DNA from 2 places in the Bradyrhizobium sp. LVM 105 genome. Region 2 is predicted to be linked to the other one. Evidence: predicted binding sites of a transcription regulator. Region 2 holds the regulator's gene; the other holds the start of a gene.
What was found. Region 2 encodes HrcA, which represses chaperone genes, less so after heat shock. Its sites were predicted from a motif close to GTTAGCACTCNCNNNNNGNGAGTGCTAAC; they were not measured.
Positions count from the first base shown of each region.

Region 1: a site for HrcA is predicted at 1,741-1,769, ahead of D6B98_RS37340 (co-chaperone GroES). Genes of this name have one in related genera too.

Region 1 is NZ_QZMV01000031.1:19,984-25,693, forward strand. Features, by position in the region: gene D6B98_RS37330 (protein phosphatase CheZ) at 78-863, shown strand; gene D6B98_RS37335 (hypothetical protein) at 1,024-1,545, opposite strand; gene D6B98_RS37340 (co-chaperone GroES) at 1,862-2,158, shown strand; gene groL (chaperonin GroEL) at 2,306-3,937, shown strand; gene D6B98_RS37350 (hypothetical protein) at 4,079-5,290, shown strand; gene D6B98_RS37355 (META domain-containing protein) at 5,435-5,710, opposite strand, start outside.
Region 2 is NZ_QZMV01000003.1:154,633-160,342, forward strand. Features, by position in the region: gene hemW (radical SAM family heme chaperone HemW) at 26-1,210, opposite strand; gene rdgB (RdgB/HAM1 family non-canonical purine NTP pyrophosphatase) at 1,227-1,862, opposite strand; gene rph (ribonuclease PH) at 1,874-2,587, opposite strand; gene hrcA (heat-inducible transcriptional repressor HrcA) at 2,756-3,844, shown strand; gene grpE (nucleotide exchange factor GrpE) at 3,941-4,561, shown strand; gene pncA (bifunctional nicotinamidase/pyrazinamidase) at 4,710-5,432, opposite strand.

The DNA.
Region 1 (5,710 bases), on a different contig from region 2:
ACAGTTCCGGCTGTGAACTTCGTGTTAAATCGCTTCTGCCTACAAAGACGCGTGAGTGAGGTGGGGGGAGTATCCTGATGGCTGTTCACCGCAAACGTTTTCGCGTCGAGGACATCGCTGGTGGCGAGATGCCGATTTTGGACGTAACCGAAGAGGCAATCCCGATGCATAGCGAGATCATGGCCGAGCTACGCGCGATCCGCGCGCAGATGGCGAAGGGCATCACGGCGGCCCCGCTGTCCGGTAGCGCGGCCATGGCGGCGATCGACGCCTCCACCGCCCACGAGCTTTCCGAGGCGCGCACGATGCTCGAGACCTATCGGGCCCAGATCGAGCAGTGCGAGAAGCTGAAGGTCGAGCTCGACCTCATCCATGACGCCATCGACCGCACCAAGCGCGAAATCGCGACGCTGCACGGCAAGAGCTTTGACGGCGGCGAAATGGCCAAGGTCAATGGCGAGCTCGGCGCGGTGGTCGGCGGCACCGAGCAGGCGACGCAGCAGATCCTCGAAGCCGCGGAATCGATCGACCAGGCCGCCAGCGCCATGTCCAAGGTGGACTCGATCGACCAGCAGAAGCGGCTCGCCGACGACATCCAGGAACGTGTCATCTCGATCTTCGAAGCCTGCAACTTCCAGGACCTGACCGGCCAGCGCATCAGCAAGGTCATGACCACGATGAAGTTCATCGAGCAGCACATCAATGCGATGATGGACATCTGGGGCGGCGTCGACGCGATCAAGTCCCACGTGCCGCCGCAGGTGGACAATCGCAGCGAGGACGAAAAGCTTCTCAACGGCCCGAAGCTCAACGGCGACGTCGGCCACGCCTCGCAGGACGACATCGACGCGCTGTTCGACTGAGCGGACGCGGGATACGGACAAAGCAGAACGCCGGCCTGAGGCCGGCGTTTTCGTTTTGAGATTCTATTTCACCTCGTCATTCCGGGGCACGCGAAGCGTGAACCCGGAATCTCGAGATTCCGGGTTCGGTCCTGCGGACCGCCCCGGAATGACGGAGAAACTAAGCCCTCGGTGCGCAGCGGATGTAGACCATGTTGCCGTAGCGGGTGGCGGCGTCCTTGTCGATGAAGCGGGTGATCAGGACGCGGCCGTCGAAGGAGACGATTTCGCGGTCCTGCTCGCCGGGGGTCGGCCCCGCCGGTCCGATGTAGTTCTTGCCGCTCGGCGAGCCCTTCAGCCGCAGCTCCTGGGGCGTCGCCTGGTCAGCCAGATGCATGATCACGCCGCCGGAGGAACCGGCGGTGATCACGTAGGGATTCTTGCACTGGGCCCGGGCTGCCGCCTCGGTGCGGGCGCGGTCGGCCGGGTTCTGGAACGAGGCCAGCCCCCAGCGGCCCACGATCTCGTCGGCGCGAATGGTCGCAGGCATTTCCGGGGCGACGCCCGGCTCCGCTTCGGGCGGCGGCGCGGACGACGAGAAGGACGGCAGGCTCATGCCGCCGCCACAGGCACCCAGCAGCAGCGCCAGACAAGAGGCGGCCGCCAGATTGGCAACCGTGCGCGCGTGAGCTGAACTGATCATGGCATTCCCCCAAGCAAGACCATGGCCGCACCCCTCACGCAGCCAAGCGCAAAAAAGCTGCCGGAGCAATGACGTCCTTCGATACGTCGGCGCCCCGAACAAGTTTCCAATGCCACCATCCTATATCCGCCTCACCAATCGCTTAACCACCTTTGCTTGACAGGATCGCGGCCAAGCCATATTTCCGAGCCCACTATTAGCACTCGGAAAGCCCGATTGCTAAGCGCGCCGTTCGAACCCTGGGATAGGGGATGGACGGAAGCGCCGCCGCACCCACTTCCACTCCTTCCGAAGCGAGCCTCCAAAGGGAAACGTCATGGCTAAATCCAAATTTCGTCCGCTGCATGACCGTGTCGTGGTCAAACGTATCGACGCCGAGGAAAAGACCAAGGGCGGCATCATCATTCCGGACACTGCCAAGGAAAAGCCGTCCCAGGGTGAGGTCGTCGCCGTCGGCCCGGGCGGCCGCGACGAGACCGGCAAGCTGACCCCGATCGACCTCAAGGTCGGCGACCGCGTGCTGTTCGGCAAGTGGTCGGGCACCGAGGTCAAGATCGACAACGAAGAGCTCCTGATCATGAAGGAGTCGGACATCATGGGCGTTCTGGCCTAAGGCCATCCGCCTGAACAGCCGCTGAATGTCATGCCCGGATCCAGGCGATCCGGGCATCCATTATTCCGCCGGGTTCGATCTTGCGATCCCGGAAGCGATGCGACGAGCCAGCGGCAGACACATCACGAAACACGAGGGACTGCAGAAATGGCTGCCAAAGACGTCAAGTTTTCCGGAGACGCGCGCGATCGCATGCTGCGCGGCGTCGATATTCTCGCCAACGCCGTCAAGGTGACGCTCGGCCCGAAGGGCCGCAACGTCGTCATCGAGAAATCGTTCGGCGCGCCCCGCATCACCAAGGACGGCGTCACCGTCGCCAAGGAGATCGAGCTCGAGGACAAGTTCGAGAACATGGGCGCCCAGATGGTGCGTGAGGTCGCCTCCAAGACCAACGACCTCGCCGGCGACGGCACCACCACCGCGACCGTGCTGGCCCAGGCCATCGTGCGCGAGGGCGCCAAGGCGGTTGCCGCCGGCATGAACCCGATGGACCTCAAGCGCGGCATCGACAGCGCGGTGTTGGCCGTCGTCAAGGACATCGAGAAGCGCGCCAAGCCGGTCGCGGCCTCCTCCGAGGTCGCCCAGGTCGGCACCATCTCGGCGAACGGCGATGCTGCCATCGGCAAGATGATCGCCCAGGCGATGCAGAAGGTCGGCAACGAGGGCGTCATCACCGTCGAAGAGAACAAGTCGCTCGACACCGAAGTCGACATCGTCGAGGGCATGAAGTTCGACCGCGGCTATCTCAGCCCCTACTTCGTCACCAACCCCGAGAAGATGACCGCCGAGCTCGAGGACGCCTACATCCTCCTGCACGAGAAGAAGCTCTCGGGCCTGCAGGCCATGCTGCCGGTGCTGGAAGCGGTGGTGCAGTCGGGCAAGCCGCTCGTCATCATCGCGGAGGACGTCGAGGGCGAGGCGCTCGCCACCCTGGTCGTCAACCGTCTGCGCGGCGGCCTCAAGGTTGCCGCCGTCAAGGCGCCGGGCTTCGGCGACCGCCGCAAGGCCATGCTCGAGGATATCGCGAAACTGACCGGCGGCCAGCTCATCTCCGAAGACCTCGGCATGAAGCTCGAGAACGTCACGGTCAAGATGCTGGGCCGCGCCAAGAAAGTGGTGATCGACAAGGAGAACACCACCATCGTGAACGGCGCCGGCAAGAAGCCCGACATCGAGGCCCGCGTCGGCCAGATCAAGGCCCAGATCGAGGAGACCACCTCGGACTACGACCGCGAGAAGCTCCAGGAGCGCCTCGCCAAGCTCGCCGGCGGCGTCGCGGTGATCCGCGTCGGCGGCGCGACCGAGATCGAGGTCAAGGAGAAGAAGGACCGCGTCGAGGACGCCCTCAACGCCACCCGCGCCGCGGTGCAGGAAGGCATCGTCCCCGGCGGCGGCGTCGCGCTGCTCCGCGCCAGGAAGGCGGTGGGACGTCTCACCAACGCCAATGCCGACGTCCAGGCCGGCATCAACATCGTGCTGAAGGCGCTCGAAGCCCCGATCCGCCAGATCGCCGAGAATGCCGGCGTGGAAGGCTCGATCGTGGTCGGCAAGATCCTGGAGAACAAGTCCGAGACCTTCGGCTTCGACGCCCAGAACGAGGACTATGTCGACATGGTCGAGAAGGGCATCATCGATCCGGCCAAGGTGGTGCGCACCGCGCTGCAGGACGCCTCCTCCGTGGCCGGCCTGCTGGTGACCACCGAGGCCATGGTCGCCGAGACGCCGAAGAAGGAAGCCCCGCCCGCCATGCCCGCCGGCGGCGGCATGGGCGGCTTCTAAGTCCATCCTTGCACGACAATGTTGTGAAGGCCGCCTCCGGGCGGCCTTCTTTTTGGGAACGATGGATACCGCTTTCCGATTCAACCCACGGCCAAAACCCACTACGGTGGCGCCGATTCTGATTGCTTGAGGATGTCGTCGATGCGCGCGCTTCTGGTTTGTTCGACAGCCCTGTTGGCGGTTTTGCTGGCAGCTTCACCCGAGGTCGCCTCCGCCCAGATGAAGCTGTCGCCCAAGGCCACGGCGCCCGGCGGCGTGGAGACGCGCTATTTCACCTCGATCGACGGGTTGATGGACGGCAATGCCGACGTCATCCTGAAGGAGACGCGCCAGGGCAAGACGGTCACCGCGGCCGTGCTCGACGTCTGTTACCCGATCGCGAAGAATTCCGACCGCAAGGACCGCTTCGTCGTCAATCTCCAGGTCGCAGGCCAGACGCTGACCGGCACCACGCAGAGCATCAGTGAGAAGGCGCCCGTCAGCGTCAAGCTGCTGCGCAAGCAGAGCGGAGACTTCTTCGAGTTTCGTGGCCAGATCAGCATCGGCCAGGCGGTGACCGAGGTCACCTCGCCCGACAATTCCGATCTCAGCGAGAAGGAATTCCTGGACAACCAGACCTCCGACGACGGCATCACGGCGCAGCCGAAGGATTTTACCGACGTTTCGCCGGAGGCGATCGCGGTCAAGATCAAGCTGGATGCGGCGACCGACTTCCTGAAGAGCCTGAAGGGCCAGGACGTCGAGGTGACGCTGGCGAGCCTCAATGTCGGCTGCGATGCGCTGCGCGCAGGCGAGCAGACCATCAACATGTCGGTCGATCCCGAGCGCGCCGGCGCGCTGCTGGCGAAGTTCAAGGCGATGCAGGGCGTCACTGCCGCAGGGTGGACCGCCGGCATGACCGAGATGGACCGCACCATCCGCTTTGCCGCGGCCGACTGGCGCGAGGGCGACAAGGTCAACCGCAACAAGCTGGCAACCGCCGTCTCGAACGTCTTGAGCCGAACGCTCGCGGCAAAGCCGGTCTCGCAAAGCTTCAACTCCGCCACGGGCAAGCTCAAGCTGGTCTTCAAGCGCCCGAACCAGGATTTTCCGGCGCTCGAGCTGACCGACACGATCGAGGTCACCGGGCTCGTCTCGCCGGACAAGCCCGGCGCCACCGACAAGCTCATGCTCTGGATCGGCAGCCCCGCGACGACGACGGCCGACGAGAGCAGCGGCGCCAGGCTCAACCTCTCCGACGACGCCTCGGTCGACGAGGAAGGCGACCAGCCCGACGACAACGGCTCGATCGAGGCGCTCGCCAGGGAGCTCAAGGGCCAGCGCTGGGACGCCGACAAGTCGGCGTGGAAGTGACGTACGCCGTGCCCCGGACGTAGCGCGAAGCGCTGCGAGCCGGAGCCCAGAGGCCAGAGCCCAGAGACTGGATCGCGGAGAGTCTGGGTCCCGGCTCTGCGGCGCATCGCTTGCGCGAGGCGCCTTGTCCGGGACACGAGAGCCCTAATTCCCCGTCGTACGAAAGCGCAGCGGCTTGGGGCCGATCAGGGTCAGCACATCGCCCTGACGCTTCCAGGTCTCGACGCTGGCGAGCGCCGCAACGAGCTCGTCGTCGGCCTGGGCTCTTGCCGGCGGGCAGGAGCGGTCCTGGATCTGTCCGGGAACGAAGATCACGGTGTTGCCGGCGACCGAGAACTGGCCCTTGCCGCCCTTGCACCAGAGCTCCAGCACGACCTCGCCGTGGTCGCCGATCTCGATGTTCGGAATCCGCTTGGAGCC
Region 2 (5,710 bases):
GGCTAACCCACCCTACTTCAGCGCGTTACGCCGCGAGATCCGCGACCACCGCATCGAGCACCGGGAAACCGCTGCTGGTCACGCGCAACCGGCCGGTCGGATCCACAATGATCGCGCCTTCTTCGCGCAGCAGCGCGATGCGCTTGGGATCGAGCGGGCGGCCGGAGAGGGCCTTGTAGCGCTCGGGGTCGATGCCCTCGGCGAGCCGCAATCCCATCAGCAGGAATTCGTCGGCGCGTTCCTCGCTGTTGAGCAGATCGTCGGTGACGATTCCATCGCCGTTGGTCTCGACCCGCATCAGCCAGGCCTCGGGACGCTTCTCGGTGGCGGTCGCATGCCTGATACCGTCGATGTCGAGGCGACCATGCGCGCCGGGGCCGATGCCGGCATATTCCTCGCCGCGCCAGTACACCAGATTGTGCCGGCACTCGGCGCCGCGTCGCGCGTGGTTGGAGATCTCGTAGGCGGGCAGCCCGAGCTTGTCGCAGGTTTCCTGCGTGACGTCGTAGAGCGCGCGCGCCACCGCTTCATCCGGCGTCTTCAACTTGCCGGCCCGGTGCAGGCCGAAGAACGGCGTGCCTTCCTCGATCGTGAGCTGATAGAGCGACAGATGCTCGGCCGCCTCATCGATGGCGAGGCGCAGCTCATCGGCCCACATCGCCGGCGTCTGGTCGGGGCGGGCATAGATCAGGTCGAACGAATAGCGCTCGAACGAACGGCGCGCGATGGCGACGGCATCGAGCGCCTCGCGCGCGCTGTGCAGGCGTCCGAGCGTCTTCAGCGAGGCGTCATCGAGCGCCTGCACGCCGAGCGAGACGCGATTGACGCCGGCGCTGCGATAGCCGGCAAAGCGTGTGGCTTCGACGCTGGTGGGATTGGCTTCGAGCGTCACTTCGACGTCGCCTGCAACGCTCCAGTGCTTGCCGATCGCATCGAGCACCGCGCCGACAGTTGCGGGCTGCATCAAGGATGGCGTACCGCCGCCAAGGAAGATCGAGCTGACCTCGCGGCCGGATGCACGCGCCGCGGTCGTTTCGATTTCGCGCGCGAAGGCGGAGGCGAAGCGCGCTTCGTCGATCGCGGCATGGCGGACATGGCTGTTGAAGTCGCAATAGGGGCACTTCGACAGGCAGAACGGCCAGTGCACGTAGACGCCGAAGGCTTCAGATTCTTGTTTTGACGCGTTTTCCTGGCGCGAACCGGTATCCACTTCGCTTGAAAACGCTCTAGCGCGGCTCAAGGCAGATCTCCGCCAGTTTCCGGAAGGCACGGGCACGATGCGACAGGCCGAGACCCAGCGGCGGCAGGCCGTGCTTCTCGATGCTCTCCATCTCGCCGAAGGTGCGGCTGTGACCATCCGGCAAGAACATCGGATCGTAGCCGAAGCCGGCAGTCCCGCGTGGCGGCCAGACCAGCGTGCCGTCGACGCGCGCCTCGACCTCTTCGAGATGATGGTCGGGCCAGGCCACGCAGAGCGCCGAGACGAAATGGGCCCTGCGCTTGTCCGGCCTGGTGGCGCCGCGCTCCTGCAACAAGCGCTCGATCTGCGCCATCGCCGCGTTGAAGTCCTTGGTGGGGCCGGCCCAGCGCGCGCTGTAGATGCCGGGGGCGCCGTCGAGCGCGTCGACCACGATGCCGGAATCGTCGGCGAAGGCGGGCAGCCTGGTTGCCTGCGCCGCCGCGATCGCCTTGATCGCGGCGTTGCTGCGGAAATCGTTGCCGGTCTCATCCGGCTCACCGAGGCCGAGTTCACCGGCCGACACCGCCTCGACGCCGTGGGGCGCCAACAGCTCCCGCATCTCGGCAAGCTTGCCGGGATTGTGGGTGGCGATGACGAGCTTTCCGGTGATTCGGCGGTGCATGGGCCTATTGACTACGCCACAGCCAGTTTCTGCAAGTCCACGAGACGCGCAACGCCCTTGCGGGCCAGCGCCATCAGCGCCAGGAACTCGCCTTCCGTGAACGGTTCGCGTTCCGCCGTGCCCTGCACCTCGATGATGCGGCCGTCGCCGGTCATGACGAAATTGGCGTCGGTCTGGGCTTCCGAATCCTCGGCATAATCGAGATCGAGCACCGGCGTACCGTTGTAGATGCCGCAGGAGATCGCGGCGACGTTGTCGCGCATGACGTTGGCCTTGATCATGTTGCGCGCCTTCATCCAGTTGACGCAATCGGCAAGTGCGACCCAGGCGCCGGTGATCGAGGCCGTGCGGGTGCCGCCGTCGGCCTGCAGCACGTCGCAATCGACCGTGATCTGGCGCTCGCCGAGCGCCTCGAGGTCGACGATGGTGCGCAGCGAGCGGCCGATCAGGCGCTGGATCTCGACGGTGCGGCCGCTCTGCTTGCCCGCGGCGGCCTCGCGGCGGGTGCGTTCCGAGGTGGCGCGTGGCAGCATGCCGTATTCGGCGGTGACCCAGCCGCGGCCCTGGCCCTTCAGCCACGGCGGTAGGCGGTCTTCCAGCGTGGCGGTAACCAGCACATGGGTGTCGCCGAACTTCACCAGGCAGGAGCCTTCCGCATATTTGACCACGCCGCGCTCCAGCGTCACGGGGCGCAATTCGTCGGGCGCACGGCGGCTTGGCCGCATTGGGAAATCCTCCAAAACTCACGGGAAAGGCTGTTGGCGGTGCTTGTAGGTGGGGCGAAGGTGGGCGGCAAGGGCTTATTCGGCCCCTGATTCCGCGCCGGCGAACGCCACGCTTGTCAGAAGCGCCCCGGATAGACAAATTATGAGGATCTGAGAGGAGTTACCGCTGTGGCCCATCACGATCCGATCCATCTGATCGCGCCGCGCGCAGGCCTCGCCCAGCTCAACGAGCGTTCCCGCGACATCTTTCGTCAAATTGTCGAAAGTTATCTCGCGACCGGTGAGCCCGTGGGTTCGCGCAATATCTCGCGCCTGATCGCGATGCCGCTGTCGCCGGCCTCGGTCCGCAACGTCATGGCCGATCTGGAACAGCTCGGCCTGATCTATGCACCCCATACCTCGGCCGGCCGGCTGCCGACGGAACTCGGCCTGCGTTTCTTCGTCGATGCCTTGATGCAGGTCGGCGACCTCAACGAGGCCGAACGGCAGTCGATCCAGAGCCAGCTCACGTCCGTAGGCCAGGCGCACTCGGTCGAGGCGGCGCTGGACCAGGCGCTGACGCGGCTATCCGGATTGACCCGCGCCGCGGCGGTGGTGCTGACGCCAAAATCCAATGCGCGGCTCAAGCACATCGAATTCGTCCGCCTGGAACCGGAGAAAGCGCTGGTCATCCTCGTCGGCGAGGACGGCCAGGTCGAGAATCGCGTTCTGACGCTGCCCCCTGGAGTTCCCTCCTCGGCGATCACCGAGGCCGGCAATTTCCTCAACGCGCGAATCCGCGGCCGAACCCTGGCCGAGGCGCGGCTCGAGCTCGAGACGGCGCTGGGCGAGGCCCGCGCCGAGCTCGATCAGCTCGCACAGAAGGTGATCTCTGCCGGCATCGCCAGCTGGTCCGGCGGCGAGAACGAGGACCGCCAGCTCATCGTGCGCGGCCACGCCAATCTGCTCGAAGATCTGCACGCGCTGGAGGATCTGGAGCGGGTGCGCCTGTTGTTCGACGATCTCGAGACCAAGCGCGGCGTGATCGATCTGCTCGGCCGGGCCGAGACGGCCGAGGGCGTGCGCATCTTCATCGGCAGCGAGAACAAGCTGTTCTCGCTGTCGGGGTCCTCCACCATCATCGCGCCCTATCGGGATGCCGCCGGCCACATCGTCGGTGTCCTCGGCGTGATCGGTCCGACGCGGCTGAATTATGCCCGCGTGATCCCGACCGTGGATTATGCCGCCCGCATCGTCAGCCGCCTCTTGGGGGGCTGACCGGCGTCTGCTTCCGATCACGGGCGCTTGATTTTCGCTGCTCAAAGCACGATATCCGGGCCAACAATCCCTGGAAACGAGTTCGAGATTTAGCCGATGACCGATCATGACCGGCAACCCGAAGACGCGGCCGCGCCGACTGGCGAGCCCGTGGTGTCAAAGCCCTACATCATGCCCGACGATCCCGAGCCCGGCTCGGTCGAGACCTTGCAAAAGGAAGTCGCCGAGGCGCGCGATCGCATGCTGCGGACGCTGGCCGAGATGGAGAATCTGCGCAAGCGCACCACCAAGGAAGTCGCTGACGCCCGCCTCTACGGCATCACCGGCTTTGCCCGCGACGTGCTCGACATCGCCGACAATCTTCAGCGCGCGCTCGATGCCGTTCCGGCCGAGGCGCGTGCCACCGCCGATCCCGGCCTGACCTCGCTGATCGAGGGCGTCGAGCTCACCGAGCGCGCGCTGCATAGCGCGCTGGAAAAGCATGGCGTGAAGAAGCTCGATCCGCAGGGCCAGAAGTTCGACCCGAACTTCCACCAGGCGATGTACGAAGTGCCTGATCCGTCGGTGCCGTCGGGCACCGTGGTCCAGATCATGCAGGCCGGCTACACCATCGGCGACCGCGTGCTGCGGCCGGCTTTGGTCGGCGTCGCCAAGGGCGGCGCGAAGCCAGCGCCTGCGGCGAACAACAACAACGAATCGAGCAGCGCGGCCAATTGAGTTTCAACCCTCATGGTGAGGAGCCGCGCTCTTGCGCGGCGTCTCGAACCATGAAGGCCAGGGCGCCGCAGCGGGGGCCTTCATCCTTCGAGACGCGCGCGAAGTAGCGCGCTCCTCAGGATGAGGGTCTTGCAGTGTTGTGCGTCGCTTACGCACCCGCCGCGATATCCGCAGACTGGATCCTCTTCACGCCGGCCTTGGCCATATCGGCCCAGGCCTTGGCGAGCGAACCCTGGGTGTCGATGCCGCGGCAGGCGTCTTCCACCACATAGACCTCGAAGCCGGCCTTGCGCGCGTCGAGCGCCGTCCAGGCAACGCAGAAATCTGTCGCAAGCCCTGCGACGAAGACGCGCTTGATCTTGCGTCCCTTCAAATATCCGGCAAGGCCCGTCGAGGTCTTGCCGTCGGCTTCGAGGAAGGCCGAATAGCTGTCGACGTTCTTGTGAAAACCCTTGCGGATGATGAGCTCGGCGTGCGGGATCGCAAGGTCCTTGGACAGCGCCGCGCCGTCGGTGCCCTGCACGCAATGATCAGGCCACAGCACCTGTTTGCCGTAGGGAAGGTCGACGGTATCGAACGGCTTCTTGCCCGAGTGGACTGAGGCAAACGAAACGTGGCCCGGCGTGTGCCAGTCCTGCGTCATCACCACGTTCGCGAACGCCTTCGAGATCTTGTTGATGACCGGCACCACCTGTTCGCCTTCCTTCACCGCGAGGCTGCCGCCAGGCAGGAAGCAGTTCTGCACGTCGATTACGAGCAGCGCGGAGGCGTCATCCGGCTTGATGGATGTCGCTGCGAGCAACGCGCTCGGCGCGAGGGTCGCCAGCGCCGTCGTTCCAAGCATTTCCAAAACCTGCCGCCGATCCAGCATCATTCGCCTCCCTTGGGATGATCCAATAGGGGAAGCCTAGTTCCGTTCGTACACGAACAGAAGCCCGAAAATGCGGCCGGTACTGGTGAGCGGCTAAGCGCTCGCCACGCGCTTGGTGCACCTCTCCCGCGTTGCGGAAGAGGTCGGCGCGTCCGGGCGATGCGAAGCATCGTCCCGCGCGCCGGGTGAGGGTTCTATCCTCCGGGTGATTGTCCCTTTGCGGAGACACCCTCTCCCCAGCCCTCCCCCGCAAGCGGGGGAGGGAGCGCATCTCGTTC